4 regions of the Kitasatospora sp. NPDC051853 genome follow, and region 1 is predicted to be linked to each of the others. Evidence: riboswitches for the same ligand, from Rfam matches in the RefSeq annotation. Region 1 holds a riboswitch; each other region holds the start of a gene.
The links. A riboswitch is a leader RNA that binds a small molecule or an ion and turns the genes downstream of it on or off. The one in region 1 is predicted to bind cobalamin.

Region 1 (4,657 bases):
ACCACCCGGGCCGGCTTCTGCTGGTACGTCACCTGGCGGCCGCAGTTCTCCACGGTGACGGGGTAGTGCGCCGACTGGGCGCCCTCCGACGAGGCGGCGGGGGTGACCTCGGCGCCGCAGCCGGCCAGGCCGAGGGAGAGGCTCAGGGCGGCGGTGGCCGCCAGGGCGCGGCGGGAAGTGGTGAGCAGCACGTGATGGTCCCTCAGGAGTCGGTGGTGAGACGGTCGAAGAGCAGTTGGACGGCCCCGGTGACGGGGTGCCGGACGGGGTGGGCGCGCACCCCGAAGACCTCGGCCAGCAGGTCGGCGGAGAGCACCTCGCCGGGCGGGCCGGAGGTGACGATCCGGCCGCCGGCGATCACGTAGAGCAGGTCGCAGTGGGCGGCGGCCAGGTTGAGGTCGTGCAGCGCGGTGAGGACGGTCAGTCCGCTCTCACGGACCAGGGCCAGCACCTCCAACTGGTGCGCGATGTCCAGGTGGTTGGTCGGTTCGTCCAGTACCAGCACGTGCGGGCGCTGCACCAGCGCGCGGGCGATCAGCACCCGCTGCTTCTCGCCGCCGGAGAGCTGGAGGAACCCCCGCCCGGCCAGGTGGGCGGCCCCGACCCGGGCCAGCGCGGCGGCGGTGTCGGCGAGGTCGTCGGGGCCGGGGGCCGCTGGGACCGACCGGCGATCGGGGGGTGGAGGAAGGAGCGGAGTTGGGGTGCGTGCATCGGCGGTGCCGACGAGGGAGTCCATGCGGAGCATCGGCGACTGAGGAGAAGCCGGCGAGGTGCGTGCCCCGGCGCCGCGACGCCACCCCCCGATCGCCGGTCGGTCCGAGCCCCGGCGGTGCGGCAGGCGGCCCATGCCGACCACCTCGGCGACGGTGAAGTCGAACTCGGCCACCGTCTCCTGCGGCAGCGCCCCCACCCGGCGGGCGCCCTCACGGGGCGTCAGCCCGTGCAGGTCCTCGCCGTCCAGCAGGACCGTGCCGCTGCTCGGGCGCAGCGCCCGGTAGACGGTGCGCAGCAGGGTGGACTTCCCGCTGCCGTTCGGCCCCACCAGCCCGATCACCTGCCCGCTCGCCGCCTTCAGGGTGGCCTCGTGCACCAGCCGCGCCCCGGCGATCTCCACCGAGACCGCGTCGATCTCGACCTTCACCGGTGGCCTCCCGCCGGGTCGTGGGCGGCCTGCGGCCCCGTCCGCTCCCGGGCCCCCATCAGCGGCCGCCGAAGCTGTAGGCGCGTCGCCGCATCAGCAGCAGGAAGCAGGGCACGCCGAGCACCGCCGTGATCACCCCGACCGGGAGTTCGGCGGGGGCGAGCAGCAGGCGGGAGACGATGTCGACCCAGACCAGCAGCACCGCGCCCAGCAGCGGAGCGACCGTCAGCACCCGCCGGTGGCCGGCCCCGACCAGCATCCGGGCCAGGTGCGGGACCATCAGCCCGACGAAGCCGATCGCCCCGCTGACCGCGACCACGGTGCCGGTGACGGCGGCGGTCACCAGGAAGAGCGCCCGCCGGAGCCGGGCGGCGTCCACGCCGAGGGCGGCGGCCGTCTCGTCGCCCATGGCCAGCGCGTCCAGGCTGCCGGCGGCGGCCAGCAGGTAGACCAGTCCGGCCAGCACGGTGGCCGCCGCGATCGGGACGGAGGCCCAGGTGGCGCCACCCAGGCTGCCGAGCAGCCACATCATCGCGGTGCGGGCGGCCTCGCCGCGTTCGGCGGAGAAGACCATCAGCGAGGTGACGGCGGAGAAGCCGTAGGCGAGGGCGGTGCCGGTGAGGACCAGGCGCAGCGGGGTGAGGCCGTGGGCGGTGCGGGCCACCGCGTAGACCAGGACCATGGCGGCCAGCGCCGAGCTGAAGGCGGAGAGCGAGAGCGCCCAGACGCCCAGCGAGGCGAAGGCGCCGAGCAGCAGCACCGCGTTGGCGCCGACGGCGGCGCCGGAGGAGATGCCGAGCACGAAGGGGTCGGCCAGCGCGTTGCGGACCATGGCCTGGACGGCGACGCCGACGGCGGAGAGCCCGGCGCCGACCACGGCGGCGAGCACCGCCCGGGGCAGCCGGATCTCCCAGACGATGGTGTAGCCGGCCACCTGGTCGGCGTCGATCCGCCCGCCGGTGAGCCCGGCCTGGAGGAAGTGGGCGACCTGACCGAGGCTCAGCCCCGAGGAGCCGAGGGCGACTCCGCAGACCAGCGAGGCCAGCAACGCGGCGCCGAGGCCGAGGGCCAGCGGGCCGGTGCGCAGCGGTGGCCGGGCGGGTGCCGGGCCGGGCCGGCTGGTGGTGCCGCCGGGAGGTCCGGTGACGGTGGTCGCGCTGCTCAACGGCTGGGCCTTCGGTCGGGCCCCGGGCGTACGGGGGCGCGAGCGGCCGTGCCCCGCGCGGCGGCGGACGGCGGGCGTCCGCGCGCTCCGGCGGGCGCGCCGTTCGGCATCCCCTCGCAGTCCGCGGCGAGTTCTCGGGAGGACCGCGCCGCCGGGGGCGATCGGACTCACGGACCGTCAAGGTCCGTTCCACCGTTGCGGGTCAGCGCCGGGTTCTCACCGGACTTCTCCCTCGGGACGCCCTGGCAGCATAGCAAGGCTCACCTCACCTGTAAGGGGCCCTTCCCTGTGGCACCCGGCACATCCGGCGGCGCGCTCCGCGCGTACCCGAACCCGTCGCACCCGATCGGTAGCGTTCGCGACGGGACGACCCGACGGGCCAAGACGGGCGAGGACGAGCGAAGGAGCGGCCGTGGCAGGGGAACTGACGGGACGGGTGGCCTTGGTGGCGGGAGCCACCCGGGGTGCCGGGCGGGGCATCGCGGTCCAGCTGGGCGCGGCCGGCGCCACCGTGTACTGCACCGGCCGCTCCACCCGGGGCCGCCGTTCGGAGTACGACCGGCCGGAGACGGTGGAGGAGACCGCCGAGCTGGTGGACGCGGCGGGCGGGCGCGGCGTCGCGGTGGTGACGGACCACCTGGTGCCGGAGCAGGTCGAGGCGCTGGTGCGGCGGATCGACGCCGAGCAGGGGCGGCTGGACGTGCTGGTGAACGACATCTGGGGCGCCGAGCACCTCTTCCAGTGGGACACCCCGGTCTGGGAGCACGACCTGACGAACGGTCTGCGGCTGCTGCGCCTCGCGGTGGAGACGCACGCCGTCACCAGCCACCACGCGCTGCCGCTTTTGCTGCGCTCCCCCGGCGGGCTGGTGGTGGAGATGACCGACGGCACCGCCGAGTACAACCGGGAGAACTACCGGATCAACCTCTTCTACGACCTGGCCAAGACCTCGGTGCTGCGGATGGCCTTCGCCCTCGGCCACGAGCTCGGGCCGCGCGGCGCCACGGCGGTGGCGCTCACCCCGGGCTGGATGCGCTCGGAGATCATGCTGGAGACCTTCGGCGTCACCGAGGCCACCTGGCGCGACGCTCTCGGGAAGGTCCCGCACTTCGCCATCTCGGAGACCCCGTCCTACGTCGGCCGCGCGGTGGCCGCCCTGGCCGCCGACCCGGACCGGGCCCGGTGGAACGGGCGGTCGCTCTCCAGCGGGCAGCTGGCCCGCGAGTACGGCTTCACCGACCTCGACGGCTCCCGCCCGGACGCCTGGCGTTACCTGGTCGAGGTGCAGGACCCGGGCCGCCCCGCCGACACCACCGGCTACCGCTGACCCGGCGCTCCGGCCGGGTACGGTGGGCGCATGAGCGACGACCGTGCCCGGCTGACCGCCCTCGTCCACGGACTCGTGCAGGGCGTCGGCTTCCGATGGTCCGTCAGGGAGCGGGCGGAGGCGATCGGCGGGCTGACCGGCTACGCCCGCAACCTCGCCGACGGCGGGGTCGAGGTGCTGGCCGACGGCGGCCGGGACGGCTGCCTGCGCCTGCTGGAGTGGCTGCGCGGCGGCGAAACCCCGGGGCGGGTGGACTCGGTGGCCGAGCGCTGGAGCTCCCCGGCCACCGAGCACCCGGGCTTCACGATCCGCTGAGCGCCCCGGCCCCGGCCCGCTTGCGCCGGCCGTGCAGCACGCCGAGCAGCACCACGACGGCCGCCACCGCCATCGAGAGCGAGACCACCTCGCGGTTCTCGTCGTCCGTGAACATGTAGCCGATCACGAAGACGATCATCGCGATCGCCGCCCAGGTCAGCCACGGGAAGAGCCACATCTTCACCGTCAGCCCCTCCGGGTGCTCCCGCAGCAGGATGCCGCGCATCCGCAGCTGGGTGCAGCAGATCACCAGCCAGACGAAGAGCGCGATCGCCCCGGAGGAGTTCAGCAGGAAGCTGAACACGGTGTCCTTGAACGCGTAGTTGAAGTAGACCGCGACGAAGCCGAAGACCACCGAGCCGAGGATCGCCGCCACCGGCACGCCGCGGCGGTTCGCCCGGGCGAAGGCGGCCGGCGCGTCGCCGCGCTCACCGAGCGAGAAGGCCATCCGGGAGGCCGTGTAGAGGCCGGAGTTGAGGCAGGACAGGACGGAGGTGAGGATCACCACCTCCATGATGGTGCCCGCCTGCGGGATGCCGATCGAGTCCAGCGCGGCCACGTAGGAGCCCTTGGCGGTGATCGCCGGGTCGTTCCACGGCAGCAGGGTGAGCACCACCAGGATCGAGCCCAGGTAGAAGACCGCGATCCGCCAGATCACCGAGTTGGTGGCCCGGGTGACGGCCCGTCGGGGGTCGGCCGACTCGCCGGC
Region 2 (4,657 bases), on a different contig from region 1:
GCCGCGTCGTACCGCAGCGGCGGGGCCACGGCGGCCAGCACCTCGGCGGAGGTGGCGGCGGACGGGACCGCGGCGCAGGCGGTGCGCGGCGAGGGCGCGGGCGGGGTCTCGCCGGACGGGGCGTCGGCGGCGGTGCCGAAGTCGAGCACCACGGCCACCCGCTTCCTGCCGGGCTGCGCGGGGGTGGCGGCGCAGAGCGCGGCGAAGTCCCCGGTGCCGGTGGGGCGTGCGGCGTCCTGCCCGCCGTCCGGGCTGACCGCGAAGCGCCAGCCGTCCACGGCGCCGTCCGGCGGCACGTACACGGCGGGGCCCTGCTGCTGGTACGTCCAGCCGGAGCCGGCCGCCTTCCAGAACGACCAGTAGCGGTAGCCGGTGGCGTGCGCGGGGGGCGCGGTCAGAAGGGCGAGCAGGAGGGCGGCCAGGAGGGCGAGCAGGAAGGCGAGCGGGAGGGCGAGTGCGGCGGTGGGGGCCGGGGCCGCCACCGCCGCACGGGGTCGACGGGGCGTCACTTCTGCTCGTCGCCCTTGCCGGTGCCGTTCTCGGTCTTCGCGGCGGGCTTGGCCGCGCCGCCCGGGGTGTGGGTGCCGCGCTTGCGCTGGAGGCTGAGCAGCAGGCCGCCGCCGATGCCGATCAGCAGGCCGACGCCGATCAGCCAGAACGGGGAGAAGCCGCCGTTGTCGTCGGCCTCGGTGATGGAGGAGCCGGGGGCCTTGGTGCCCTTGGGGTACTCCGAGGCGGCGGCGCTGGCGGCGGCCGGCACCGACTTGGGCGCCGGGCCGGCGTCGATCAGCAGCTGGAGGATGTTGCTGCCGCCGAAGTTCAGCGGGTCGAGCTTGGCGGCCTGGGCGGTCAGCACCAGGGTGGCGGCGGCCGAGGCGTCGGTGCCGGAGGCGCCCTTGGCGGCCCAGGCGTAGCCGTTGCCGGCCAGCCAGTCGGCGGCGCTGGCGGCCTCCTTGGGGTGCCCGGCCTGGATCAGGCTGAGCGTGGCCCAGGCGGTGGCGGTGTAGTCGGGGGTGGGGGCGGCGCCGGGGGTGGTGAGCATCAGGTGCTGGCCGTTGGCGGCCAGCTGCTCGGCCAGGTGGGCGGAGACCGCCTCGGCGGAGGCGGCGCGCGGCACCGGGCCGGAGGTGGCGGCGGAGCAGTCCAGCGGCTTGGGGGCGGCGTCCACCCGGTTGGTGTTGGTGACCGGCAGCTTGCCGCCGGCCGCGGCCAGCGCGGCCTGGGCGCTGGCCAGCCCGTTCGGGGCGAGCGAGCCGTCCGGGGCGGGCTGGTAGGCGAAGGCGCCGCGCTGGCCGACGGGGGCGGCGCAGCCGAGCTGGAACAGGGCCAGGCCGTCGTAGGCGCTCTTGCCGTCCTTGGCCACGGTGGCCGGGTCGGCGCCGACGGTGAGCAGGGCGCTGACGGCCAGTCCGGTGGAGTTGGCGTCACCGGGGTTGCCCGGGTTGTAGGCCCAACTGCCGTCCGCGTTCTGGACCTTCTTCAGCCACTCGACGCCCCGGCTGACGGAGTTCTGGTGCCCGTCCAGCTTGCTCAGCGCCTGGACGGCCATGGCGGTGGCGTTGGTGTCCTCGGCCTTCGGGTCGCAGGCGCCGGTGGTCGCGGCGGCGGCGGAGGTGTCGGCCCGGAACGAGGGCCAGCCGCCGTCCGCGCACTGCTGGCCGGTGAGCCAGTTGACCGCCTCGTCGGCGGGCACCACGCCGGAGGCGGAGAGCGCGGTGAGGGCCAGCGACTGCCGCCACACGCCGTCGTAGGTGGGGTCGCCCTTGCCGTAGACCGCGGCGGGCGCGGTGACCGGGGAGGGGGAGGCCGACGGGGTGTCCGCGAGGGCGGGGGCGGCGGTGCCGACCAGCAGGGCGGCGGTGGCCAGGGCGGCGGCGCCCGCGCGGGCGGTGGTGAGCATGGCGGTGGGTGGACCTTTCACTGAGCGGTTGTACGGCGGTCCGGCCGGACCGCCCGTGGACCTCGACGTGGCCGCTCGCTCCCGGACGGGCATTTCGACTTTCACGGCTGCGGGTCAGTGCCGGAGTCCCACCGGCTTCCCCCGACGAGGAGCGGATGAAGTTGTACCAGCGGTTCAAGACTCTAACCTTCCGGCCGTCGCGCTCCGTACCGACACGGTCTGGACGCCGCCCCTCCCCACGGACTAGAACTGGTACCAGTTTTTCGGTCCGTCGGGTGGAGGAGTCGGGGATGACCGGGGTCGTGGAGCACGGCGAGCTGTTCATCGGGGGCGTCTGGAGCGCCCCCGCGGGGGACGCGGTGATCGAGGTGGTCTCCCCGCACACCGAGCAGGTGATCGGCCGGGTTCCGCACGCCGCCGAGGCGGACGTGGACCGCGCGGTGGCCGCCGCCCGCCGGGCCTTCGACGAGGGGCCCTGGCCCCGGCTGTCGCCGGCCGAGCGGATCGCGGTGGTGCGCCGGATCAAGGACGGCCTGGCCGCCCGGGCCCGGGAGCTGGCCGAGCTGATCACCTCCCAGAACGGCTCCCCGATCTCCTGGAGCGTGCCCGCGCAGGCCCACGGACCGGTGGCGATCTGGGACTCCTACATCAAGGTGGCCGAGGCGCACCCCTTCGAGGAGCTGCGGGCCGGGGCCTTCGGCCGGGCCCTGGTGCGCAGCGAGCCGGCCGGGGTGGTGGCGGCCGTGGTGCCGTGGAACGTGCCGCAGTTCGCCGCCGCCTCCAAGCTGGCGCCCGCCCTGCTGGCCGGCTGCACCGTGGTGCTCAAGCCCTCGCCGGAGACCCCGCTGGACGCGTACGTGCTGGCCGAGGTGGTCCGCGAGGCCGGGCTGCCGGAGGGCGTGCTGAGCATCCTGCCCGCCGACCGGGAGACCGGCGCGTACCTGGTCGGCCACCCCGGCGTGGACAAGGTCTCCTTCACCGGCTCGGTGGCCGCCGGGCGGCTGGTGATGGCCAGTGCCGCCCGCACCCTGAAGAAGGTCACCCTGGAGCTCGGCGGCAAGTCCGCCGCGATCGTGCTCCCCGACGCCGACCTGGACCGCACCGTCCGCTCCCTGGTCGCCTCCGCCTACCTCAACAACGGCCAGGCCTGCATCGCCCAGACCCGGATCCTGGCCCCCGCCCCCCACTACGAGGAACTGGCCGAACGCCTCACCGCCGCCGTCGCCGCCCTCCCGGTCGGCGACCCGCTCGACCCGGCCACCGCGGTCGGCCCGCTGGTGACGGCCCGTCAGCGGCAGCGCAGCCTCGACTACATCGCGCTGGCCCAGGCGGAGGGCGCCAAGCTGCTCACCGGCGGCGGGGTGCCGGCCGGTCTGGAGCGCGGCTGGTACGTCGAGCCGACGCTGTTCGGCGACGTGGACAACGCGAGCCGGATCGCCCAGGAGGAGGTCTTCGGGCCGGTGGTCTGCCTGACGCCCTACCAGGACGAGGAGCAGGCCGTCCGGCTGGCGAACGACTCCGAGTTCGGCCTCTCCGGCAGCGTCTGGACCGCCGACGTGGAACGCGGCCTGGACGTGGCCCGCCGGATCCGCACCGGCACCTACGCGGTCAACACCTTCAACCTCGACTGCGGCGTCCCCTTCGGCGGCTACAAGCAGTCCGGCGTCGGCCGCGAGTTCGGCCCCGAGGGCTTCGCCGAGTACCTGGAGACCAAGAGCATCGTGCTGCCCAGGGGGTACACCGCGCCCTGACGGGGGCTCGGGCCGTCAGAGCGTCAGCAGGCGGGCCGCGGTGTGCAGGTCGGCGCGGACCTCGGCGAGGGAGGTGCGGCCGGAGAGCCAGGCCAGCAGGGTGGCGTGCCAGGTGTGGGCGACCACGCGCAGGGCGGCCTGCTGGGCGGGGGTGGGGGTGGGGCCCAGCTGGGCGGCGTCCAGGACGATGGCGGAGGTGACGGCGGAGACGGCGTCGACCTCGGCGCTCACCGAGCGGTCGGCGAAGGAGAGGGCGCGCACCATGGCCTCCGCGAGCCGGGGCTCGCGCTGGAGCGCGTGGAAGGCCTGGGTCAGGGTCTCGGCGACCCTGGCCGCCGGGTCGTCCCCGGTCGGGGGGTGACGGCGGACCTGTTCGTGGAGGTGCTGGAGCTGCTCCTGCATCACCGCGACCAGCAGGTGCACCTTCGAGGGGAAGTAGCGGTAGAGGGTGCCGAGCGCGACCTCCGCCGTCTCGGCCACCTCGCGCATCTGCACCGCCTCGTACCCGCCCCGGGCGGCCAGCGCGGTGGAGGCCCGCAGGATGCGGCGGCGGCGTTCGGCCTGACGGGGCGTGAGCCCGGCGCCGGGGGCGGCGGTGGTGGTCATGCGGCCCTCCCCGGGCGGATGGACGGACGTACCGGACGGGGGTGATTGAACCACGGGGCGGCAGGTGAGGACACGTCAGCGGGAAGGCGTCGGGAGAGCTATGTCACAGTGAACGCCGGGTCGGCGCGCCCCGTGGAGCAGTCAGAATGGAGCTCTCCGGCGCTGACGTACCCGTCAGTAGCAAGGTGGGGTCCGCCCGGCCGCCTCCGGGCCCGGGGCCGGGTATCTTCAAGGCCCGAACAAGCATGAAACGTGATCTACTTCCCGCCGCCCGCGCGCGGACGGAGAGTAGGGGACAGGAGCCCCGGATGACCGCGCTGCCGCCGCGACCGCTGCGCATCGCCCTGCTCTCCTACCGGGGCGACCCGTACTGCGGCGGCCAGGGCGTGTACGTGCGCCA
Region 3 (4,657 bases), on a different contig from region 1:
CGGCGCGGGCACGAACGCCCGGCCCGCCAACTTCGCGACCATCCGCAGCAGTTCACGGCGGAAGCCGTCGTTCTCCAGCGCCCCGTGCCAGGTGGTGCCGTACACCGGCCCGACCCGGCAGCCGTCCAGGAAGGGCTCGGCGTTGTCCTCCACGGTCACCACGCCGTGGTGGATCTCGTACCCCTCCACCCGCTCGCCGAAGGCCTCGCCGACCGGCCGGGCCAGCACCTTCTCCCGGCCGAACACCACCCGGGTCGGCAGCAGTCCCAGGCCGTCCACCCGCCCGGCCTTGGACTCCACCTCGTCCTCGATCTCCCGGCCGAGCATCTGGTACCCGCCGCAGACCCCGAGCACCGGCAGGCCCGCCGCCACCCGCTCGCGCAGCACCGGCTCCAGGCCCCGCTCGCGCAGCCAGGCCAGGTCCGCCACGGTGGCCCGGGTACCGGGCAGCACCACCAGGTCCGCGTCGGCCAGCTCCTCGGCCCGGGTCGCCCAGCGCACCAGCACGCCCGGCTCCTGGGCCAGCGCGTCCAGGTCGGTGAAGTTCGACAGCCGCGGGAAGCGCACCACGGCCACCCGCAGCACGTCCCGGCCGACCGGCCCGCGCACCGCGCCCCGGTCCACCACCGTGGTCAGGTCCAGCGAGTCCTCGGCGTCCAGCCACAGGCCCGGCAGCATCGGCAGGGTGCCCAGCACCGGACGGCCCGTCAGGTCGTGCAGCATCCTCAGCCCCGGCTCCAGCAGCCGCGCGTCGCCGCGGAACTTGTTGACGAACCAGCCCGCCACCAGCGCCTGGTCCTCGGCCGAGAGCAGCGCCAGGGTCCCGTACATCGCGGCGAAGACCCCGCCCCGGTCGATGTCGCCGACCACCACCACCGGCAGCTTCGCCGCCGTGGCCAGGCCCATGTTGGCGATGTCCCGGTCCCGCAGGTTGATCTCGGCCGGCGAGCCGGCGCCCTCGCAGACCACCACCTCGTACCGGCTGCGCAGGTCCGCCAGGCACTCCAGCGAGCGCTCCAGCAGGTACGGCTTGCGCTCCCGGTAGTCCAGCGCGCCGACCTCGGCCACCGGCTTGCCCAGCAGCACCACCTGGCTGCGCGCGTCCGCCCCCGGCTTGAGCAGCACCGGGTTCATCGCCGCCTCCGGCTCCACCCGGGCGGCCTGCGCCTGCATCGCCTGGGCCCGGCCGATCTCGGCGCCGTCGGCGGTGACGAAGGAGTTCAGCGACATGTTCTGCGCCTTGAACGGGGCGACCCGCACCCCCTGCCGGGCCAGCCAGCGGCAGATGCCCGCGGTCACGACGCTCTTCCCGGCGTCCGAGGTGGTCCCGGCCACCAGCAGCGCGTTGCTCACGTTGTCCTCCCCTTACGGCTCTTCCGGCCCGCACCGGAGATGACGGCCCGTCCGACCAGCGCGACGCCCAGCGCCAGCGCGCCGACCCGGCGCGACAGGGCGCAGGCCCGTTCGATGTCCCGCACGCCCACGGGGCGCAACTCGGCCCCGAGCACCGGTCGGTGCTCCACGCGCTCCCCGTACTGCAGCGTGCCCCCGAGGCGCACCCCCAGGGCGCCCGCGAAGGCCGACTCCGCCTGCCCGGCGTTCGGGCTCGGGTGTGACGAACCGTCACGCCGCCACACCCGCCAGGCCGTCCCCGGCTCCGGCGCGGCCGCCACCGTCAGCAGCGCGGTCAGCCGCGCCCCGGGCCAGCCCGCCACGTCGTCCAGCCGCGCCGAGGCCCAGCCGAACCGCAGGTACCGCGCCGAGCGGTGCCCCACCATCGCGTCCAGGGTGTTCACCGCCCGGAACGCCAGCAGCCCGGGCGTCCCGGCCAGGGCCCCCCAGGTGAGCGCGTTCACCACCGCGTCGGCGGTGTTCTCCGCCACCGACTCCACCACGGCCCGGGCGATCTGCTGCCCGTCCAGCCCGCTCGGGTCCCGCCCGCACAGGTGCGGCAGCCGCTCCCGGGCCGCCGTCAGGTCCCCGGCCTCCAGCGAGGCCCCGATGGTCCGGGCCTCCCGGGCCAGCGAACTCCCGCCCAGCACGGTGAAGGTGGCGGCCGCAGCCAGTGCGGCGGTGGCGACGGGGCTGCGGCGCACGGCACGCCCGGCCAGCGCGGCCCCGGCGGCGACCGTCCCCACACAGGCGGCGGTGTACGCGGCCCCCACCGCCCGGTCGTCGCGCCAGATCCGGCGCTCCAGCCCCGTCGCGGCCGAGCCGAACAGCGCCACCGGATGGCCGCGCCGGGGATCGCCGAAGCGGGCGTCCGCCAGGTAGCCGGCGGCGGCGCCCAGCAGAAAGGGGGTCAGACGGCGCACGGTGCGGGCGAGTCGGCGTGGCTCCGGGCAGGCGGCATCAGTGCGTGTCCTCACTCAGGGTCCGCGCCCTGGATCGACGTAGCGGGGGCGAGAGTCTCCTGGCTTCCGGGTCGGACACACCCTCGGGCCTTCCAACAGCCGCCTGGGCGGGCCGTCGTGACCATGGATCGAGCGTGCTCCCCGGTGACAGTGGCGGGACCGCGCCGGATTCGCACCGGCTTCCTCTCCTTGCCTCCGATTGGCTGAAAGATCCCACCACGCCCCTCGACCGGCCGTCAACAACGGGCGCGGAGGGCTTGGTCACACGGTTGTCCGCCCCACCGTGCGGCGTACCCCCGGCAGGGCGAGGCTGGCCGTGGCGCGGCAGTGCTGCCGCACCGGACCCGGAAGAACAGAGGGACGGCGATGACCGATCTCGGCAAACTCCTCAGCGGTCTGCTCGGCGGCAGCGGCGGCGGGAACGGCAGTGCGGGGAACCTCCTCTCCATCCTGCTCGGCTCGCTCGCCGCGAACGGCGCCGGGCGGGGCAACGGGCTCGGCGCCCTGCTCCAACAGCTGACGGAGGGCGGCCTCGGCTCCCAGGCCCGCTCCTGGGTCGGCACCGGCGACAACCACCCCGTCACCGGTCCCGAACTCGCCGCCGCCCTCCCACCCGGCGAACTCGAGATGCTCGCCCGCAACGCCGGCATCACCCCCGACCAGGCCGCCGACACCCTCGCCACCCACCTCCCCACCACGGTCGACCGCCTCACCCCCAACGGCGAACTCCCCACCCCGGCCACCATCGAGGAACTCTTCGGCAAGATGCACTGAGGCAACCGGCGCGGCAGGGCAGCGACCTCAGGGGCGCGAGGAACTGCGCGCAGGGGAACGGCAGCACCTGCAACCGGCTGACGGCGGTTCAGTTGCCGGTGGACCGCCTCCCGAAGCGCGCAGTTCCCCGCGCCCCGGCGTCGCTCCTCGCCGTCGTTACCTCCTACCGGTCCTGGGTGATCATCCGTCAGTAGTGGTAGGAACCTCCAGGCGGACGGGCGGGCCCGGGAAGCCGGTTCGTGCGTTCAGCGGGTGCAGGCGGCAGCCGACCCGCACCTACGGTCTGGGCATGCGCCGAAGACCGCCCACCCCCACGCCGGTCCCGTTCTCACCCGCCGCCGCGAGGGCCCACCGGGTGGGCCTCGGGCTGACGCCCGAGCAGGTCGCGGCCGGCATGGCCGCCCACGGCGTGCGGCTGCTGCCCACCCACGTGATCGGCTGGGAGAGCGGGGAGTACCGCCCGGACGAGACCGAGTTCATCGCCCTGGCCCGCGCCCTCTGGTGCCCGCCCGTCCAGCTGATGGGCACCGCCCCGTCGAGCCTGCGCGACTTCCGGGTGGCCCGGGAGCTCACCCAGGAGCAGGCCGCCCGCCGGATCGGCGTCGCCCCGCGCACCTACGAGCAGGCCGAACTGACCGGCAGTTGGCCCGGTGACCCCGAGCAGTCCTGGGAACTCGCCCAGGTGCTCGGCCTCACCCTCCGCGCCTTCGTCCTGGTGACCAACCGTCAGGACGCCCTGGAGAAGTGCCTGCGCCAGTGCGTGGACGGCCGCTGGCAGAGCCAGGTGAAGCCGGTCGCCAAGCTCCTGCCGGTGCCCCGCCCCGTCCTGGAGACCGTCCTCGCCGAGCTCCAGCAGGACCACGTCGTCCCGATGCACTGGGGCGCCGCCCCCGCCGCCGCCGAACAGCAGCAGCCCGATGTCCCGCCCCTCCAGCGGTTCTGGCAGCTGCTCGCCTCCCGCCCCACCGACATCCCGGTCTGACGGTCCGTCCGCTCCGGTCCGGCCCGTCCAGCCCTCGCGGCCCTCCCGGCTCCCGTACGGCGGCACTCCGGTGGCACCCCGCCCCCGCCCCCGGTCGAATGGACGGCAACGTCCGAGACCCGCCCACACACCCGGGAGCACCATGCGTTGGGGAACCGCGGCCATGGTGGCCGCCGCCGTCGTCGGAGCCGGTGGCGCGGCCGTCCTGCTGATCGGCCGCCGCGCCTCCCAGGGCGTGGTGCGGCCCGGCCGGCCCGAACCCGGCAGCGCCCCCGAACTGCGGGTGCACGACCTGGCCCCCGGCGGGGTGGTGATCACCCGCAGCACCTCCACCTCCCTGCCCGGCCGCTACGCCCTGGAGTGGCCGAACGGCGGCCACGCCGTGGTCGGCGAGGTGCTGGCCACCGGGCCGCAGACCGTCACCCGCCGCCTGGAGGGCGTGGACGGCGGCTCCCTCGACCCCGGCACCAAGGTCGAGCTCACCCCGCGGGTGCTCACCGGTGACCCGCGCAGTGCCCTCGGCATCGACCACACCGACACCATCGCG
Region 4 (4,657 bases), on a different contig from region 1:
CCCGGCCGGGCAGCGCGGTCTGGTTGGCGGCCCGGTTGGAGGCGTCCTTGAAGGTCATCCAGCCGTTGCCGGTCTGCGCCAGGGTGCGCATCATCCGGGCGTACAGGGTCTGCGCCGGGATGGTGCGGACGGCCTTGCCGGCCTGCTCGGCCTTGAGGTAGGCCTCGTCGAACTCGGCGCCCCAGAGGTCGACCAGCTCGGGCACGTCGGCCGGGGAGAACAGCGACCAGTCGGCGTTGGCGTTCACCCGGCGCATGAACTCGTCCGGGATCCAGTGGGCCAGGTTGAGGTTGTGGGTCCGGCGGGCCTCCTCGCCGGTGTTGTCGCGGAGCTCCAGGAACTCCTCGATGTCCGCGTGCCAGGTCTCCAGGTAGACGCAGGCCGCGCCCTTGCGGCGGCCGCCCTGGTTCACCGCGGCGACCGAGGAGTCCAGGGTGCGCAGGAACGGGACGATGCCGTTGGACTTGCCGTTGGTGCCGCGGATCAGGCTGCCGCGCGAGCGGATCCGGGAGTAGGACAGGCCGATGCCGCCGGCGTGCTTGGAGAGCCGGGCGATCTGGGCGTACCGGTTGTAGATCGAGTCCAGGTTGTCCAGCGGCGAGTCCAGCAGGTAGCAGGAGGACATCTGCGGGTGCTTGGTGCCGGAGTTGAACAGCGTCGGGGAGCTGGTCAGGTACTCCAGACGGCTCATCAGGCGGTAGAGCCCGGCCACCTCGGCCACCGACTCCTCGGTGTCGCCGACCGCCAGGCCCGCCGCGACCCGGAGCAGGAAGTGCTGCGGGGTCTCGATCACCTGACGGGTGATCGGGTGGCGCAGCAGGTAGCGGGACTGCACGGTGCGCAGGCCGAAGTACTCGAAGCGGTCGTCGCCGGAGCGGTCGACCAGACCGTCGAAGGCGGCCGCGTGCTTGGCCACGAAGGCCGCGGTGACGTCACCGATCAGGCCCTCGGCGTGGCCGACGGCGATCGAGGCGGAGAAGGAGACGGCGCCCTGCGAGACGGCCTCGTCCTGGATCTCCAGCGCCAGCAGCCGGGCCGCCAGCTTCGAGTACTGCGGGTCCTCGGCGATCATCGAGGCGGCAGCCTCCACGGCCAGCCCGCGCAGCTCGGCGAAGTCCGAACCGGCGTGCCGGCCGCGCAGCGCAGCGGCCGCGACGTGGCCCGGGTCCACCTGGGGGAGGTCGGCGCTGCGGTCCGTGAGGAGCCGGAGCAGGGCGGCCCCCGGTTCGGTCCGGTCTTCGGCGGTTCCCTGGGCGGGCAGGGCAACTGAGGCAGCGATGGTCAAGGCGCTTCTCTCCTGGCGGCGGCGGTCGGCATGGCTGCCGGGCCGACTTGGGCGCAGGGGAGTACGGCGCTGACGCCGTCACGGCGCGCGCGATCCACCCCCCGGCCCACCCGCGAGGCCCGGACGTCACTGCGGTGCTCCAAGGCATCTGCGGGGAAGCCGTGTGGCACACCGTCGGCAGGTCACCGGACTCGCGGGCCGTCGTCGAGGCGGCCGCTCACCGTTGCGGGGCAGTCCCGGACTTCCACCGGAGTTCCCCTGCATCGACAGCGAGAGCGAGCATACATGTAGTGCTAGCTGGCTTGGTGGACCCCACATCTTGTGTGGTGTCGTGTAGCGCGATGGTGGCCCGGAGTGATGGCCGGAGGCCCCGCAGGAGGCCGTTCGGGGAGCCGAGGCCGTCCCTGTTCGCGGATTCTCCACATGGCCTAGGATCTGCGCTCATGAGTGATGGGGTGGGCATGAACGGTGGCAACGGGCAGCAGCCCGGTCAGGGATATCCGCAGTACCAGCAGCAGTACCCGGGGTACGGTCCGCCGGCCGGCGGACCGGACTGGGACGCGATGGCGCAGCGGGCCCAGGACGACGCGAAGCGGAAGACCCGGATGCGGTTGCTGCTCGGCGTGGTCGCGCTCGCGGTCGTCGGCGGGCTGGTCGCCGTGGCGGTCTCCGTGTCGAAGGGCGGCGACCCGGTCGCACAGCCGACCGGGACGGCCTCGACCGGCAAGACCGGCTCCAGCGTGAGCCCGACGGCCACCACCGGGGCGACCAAGGCGCCGGTACCGAACCCGGCGTCCCCGCTCGCCGGTGACGACGCGTCACTCAAGGCCATCTGGGACGTGAGCACGGACAAGGCACCCGTGGACCCGGCCGCGTTCTTCCCCGAGGAGACCCTCGAGTTCGGCGGCGCCGTCTGGACCCGGCGCAGCGCGACGACGGTCACGCCGTGCTGGCACGCCATCACCGGCGGGCTCGCGGACGCGATCGAGAACCAGGCCTGCCGGCAGGTGGTGCGGGCCACCTACGTGCTGAACGACAGCGCCGTGGTGGTCGGCGTGGCGGTCTTCGACAAGCGGCTCCAGGCCGAGACGGCGACCGGCAACGTCAACGGACAGCTCAAGGGCCTCCAGGTCGAAGGCATGAAGGACTTCTGCCAGGAGGTGGGGTGCGCCAGCACGCACGGCTCGCTCGGCCGGTTCGCGTACTTCACGGCCGCGGGCTCGGCGAAGGAGGGCGGCATCACCGCTGACAAGGTCGCCACCGACGCCGGACCGGGCTTCGCCGCCCGGGTGCGCTCGACGCTGGAGAAGCGGGCTCTCTCGCAGGCGGGCTGACCGGTGTGACCTGGGGTCAGATCCGCACGCAGGCCCCGATACTGTCTCCCTGTCAAGGATGATCAGGAGTTGTCAGGGGGAGTCCGTGATATCTCTGCGGGGCAGACACGGCGGTGCTGTGACGCTGGGCGCCGTGACGCTGACGGCCTCGCTCGTCTGCGCGACGGTGATAGCGGTCAGCGGCGCGGAGGACGGGCCGGGAGCGGCCCCGACCTCCGCCCCGGCCTCGTCCGGGCCCGGCCTGGCGTCGGCCCCGGCGTCGCGTCCGGTGCCGGCCGATCTGGGCAAGGACCTGCTCAAGCGTGACCCGGCCGCCTCGCCCAACGCCCGGGCGGTCTTCCAGCTGCTGGCCGACCTGGAGCAGGCCGCCCGCTCGGGCAAGCCGCGCGGCACGGTCATCGGGCAGCACGTGGAACTGCAGAACGAGCTCTACAACGCCTCCTACGGTGACTTCGCCGGCTCCAAGCCGGCCGGCTACTACTACAAGAAGGCGGCCGACATCACCGGCAAGCTGCCGGGGTTCGTCGAGGCGGACCTGGGGCCGGGGTACGGGCAGTCGGCCTGGGGGGTCGGCAACGAGCGGAGCTACTCGGCCGGGCGCTGGCCCTCCTGCGAGGCCAAGTGGCAGTACGCCGACGACGCGGTGGACCTGCTGAAGGCGGTCTGGTCGGGCTACCCCCGTGCGGCGGACGGCAGTTACGGGACCGGTGCCGGCGGCGCGCAGCGCAACTGCGACGGCAGCACCACCGTCCTGCCGGACAACGGCGGCGCCCCGGCCGGGATGGTCGGCATGTCCTTCCACGAGCCCTACCCCGGTGCCCCGGTGAAGTCCTTCGAGAACGTGCTCTGCCGCAGCTCTCCCCGGATGACCGACCCGAAGTGGTTCGGCCGGGTGGTCGACCAGGCGGGCGGGACCCGTGAGAACCAGGCCCTGATGGAGGACCTGCGCTTCCTCGCGGACCACCTGGAGTACCTGGCCGCGCACGACGTCCCGGTGCTCTTCCGGCCGTACCACGAGATGAACAACCAGGACTGCCAGCGCAGTTTCTGGTGGTCCGGGCAGACCGGTGCGGACTTCAAGAAGCTCTGGATGATCACCTACCGGTACCTGGTGGAGACCCGGGGGCTGCACAACCTGATCTTCGTCTGGACCCCGGTCTCCTGGGACGGTGCGCCGGGCGTCGAGCCCTGGGACTACTACCCGGGCGAGGGGTACGTCGACGTGGTCGGGGTGGACGACTACAGCGGGAGTCCGACCGACCCGATCGGCACCGGCGAGCTGTGGACCAAGCGCTACTACGACGGACTCTCGGCGTACCGCAAGCCCAGGGTGCTGGCCGAGTCGTTCGCCGTGCCGGTGAACTCCCGTCAGAAGGACACGCTCGCGCAGACCCCGTGGACGATGTGGACGGTGTGGGGGCAGTCGCTCACCGAACGGAACGTCAACCCCGGCCCGGTGGTGAACCGGCTGGCCGACGTCAAGGACACCTACAACAGCCCGCTGGCGATCACCGGTGGATCCGGACGTTTCGGGGCGAACCAGGACTGGTCGGCGCTGCACTTGGATTGAGTTTCATAACGATCGCCCGGACCGACCGAACCCGGTGTCAACGGCGTCGGACCGGTGTGGCAGGCTAGCCGCATTTGACCGGCCATCACCTGGGGGGCATCCGGTGTCCTACGCGACCGAGCTCGGATACGCCGGGCGGCACGTCCGACCGGCCGCCCTGGTGGCGGGCGGCTGGGGTGCGGTCCTGCTGGTCTGGGCGGCGTACAACTGCTTCGTGCAGGTGGGCGTCCTCACCTTCGTCCAGGGGATCTTCTACTACGGCGTCAGCGACGGCTCCTCGAAGGCCGAGACCAACAACCTCAACTACGCGGTGGTCTACCTGGTCTCGGCCTGGCTGATCCTCGGCGGCCGCTACTGGGCCCGGGGCGTGGTGATGGGCGTCGCCCTGGTGGAGGGGTACAACCGGCTGCGCAGCCTGACCGGCGCGCTCTTCGACGCCCCGCAGCGCGAGTGGTTCACCGGCACGGT

Region 2: linked by a shared signal. The riboswitch ahead of ACIA8O_RS07275 (prenyltransferase/squalene oxidase repeat-containing protein) and the one ahead of ACIA8O_RS26635 (FecCD family ABC transporter permease) in region 1 are both predicted to bind cobalamin.
Region 3: linked by a shared signal. The riboswitch ahead of ACIA8O_RS31775 (cobalamin biosynthesis protein) and the one ahead of ACIA8O_RS26635 (FecCD family ABC transporter permease) in region 1 are both predicted to bind cobalamin.
Region 4: linked by a shared signal. The riboswitch ahead of ACIA8O_RS29960 (ribonucleoside-diphosphate reductase subunit alpha) and the one ahead of ACIA8O_RS26635 (FecCD family ABC transporter permease) in region 1 are both predicted to bind cobalamin.

What each region holds. Positions count from the first base shown of each region.
Region 1 covers NZ_JBITBY010000009.1:402,197-406,853, reverse strand. The annotation lists gene ACIA8O_RS26645 (ABC transporter substrate-binding protein) at 1-191, opposite strand, end outside; gene ACIA8O_RS26640 (ABC transporter ATP-binding protein) at 203-1,141, opposite strand; gene ACIA8O_RS26635 (FecCD family ABC transporter permease) at 1,200-2,228, opposite strand; cobalamin riboswitch at 2,445-2,564, opposite strand; gene ACIA8O_RS26630 (SDR family oxidoreductase) at 2,719-3,633, shown strand; gene ACIA8O_RS26625 (acylphosphatase) at 3,664-3,948, shown strand; gene ACIA8O_RS26620 (amino acid permease) at 3,935-4,657, opposite strand, start outside.
Region 2 covers NZ_JBITBY010000002.1:579,127-583,783, reverse strand. The annotation lists gene ACIA8O_RS07280 (SCO2322 family protein) at 1-509, opposite strand, end outside; gene ACIA8O_RS07275 (prenyltransferase/squalene oxidase repeat-containing protein) at 506-1,921, opposite strand; cobalamin riboswitch at 1,967-2,086, opposite strand; gene ACIA8O_RS07270 (aldehyde dehydrogenase) at 2,191-3,651, shown strand; gene ACIA8O_RS07265 (TetR family transcriptional regulator) at 3,667-4,257, opposite strand; gene ACIA8O_RS07260 (glycosyltransferase family 4 protein) at 4,566-4,657, shown strand, end outside.
Region 3 covers NZ_JBITBY010000013.1:26,704-31,360, reverse strand. The annotation lists gene ACIA8O_RS31780 (cobyric acid synthase) at 1-1,353, opposite strand, end outside; gene ACIA8O_RS31775 (cobalamin biosynthesis protein) at 1,350-2,315, opposite strand; cobalamin riboswitch at 2,407-2,541, opposite strand; gene ACIA8O_RS31770 (YidB family protein) at 2,682-3,128, shown strand; gene ACIA8O_RS31765 (helix-turn-helix domain-containing protein) at 3,418-4,110, shown strand; gene ACIA8O_RS31760 (alpha/beta hydrolase family protein) at 4,253-4,657, shown strand, end outside.
Region 4 covers NZ_JBITBY010000011.1:251,097-255,753, reverse strand. The annotation lists gene ACIA8O_RS29960 (ribonucleoside-diphosphate reductase subunit alpha) at 1-1,285, opposite strand, end outside; cobalamin riboswitch at 1,444-1,585, opposite strand; gene ACIA8O_RS29955 (hypothetical protein) at 1,729-2,619, shown strand; gene ACIA8O_RS29950 (glycoside hydrolase family 26 protein) at 2,753-4,189, shown strand; gene ACIA8O_RS29945 (hypothetical protein) at 4,293-4,657, shown strand, end outside.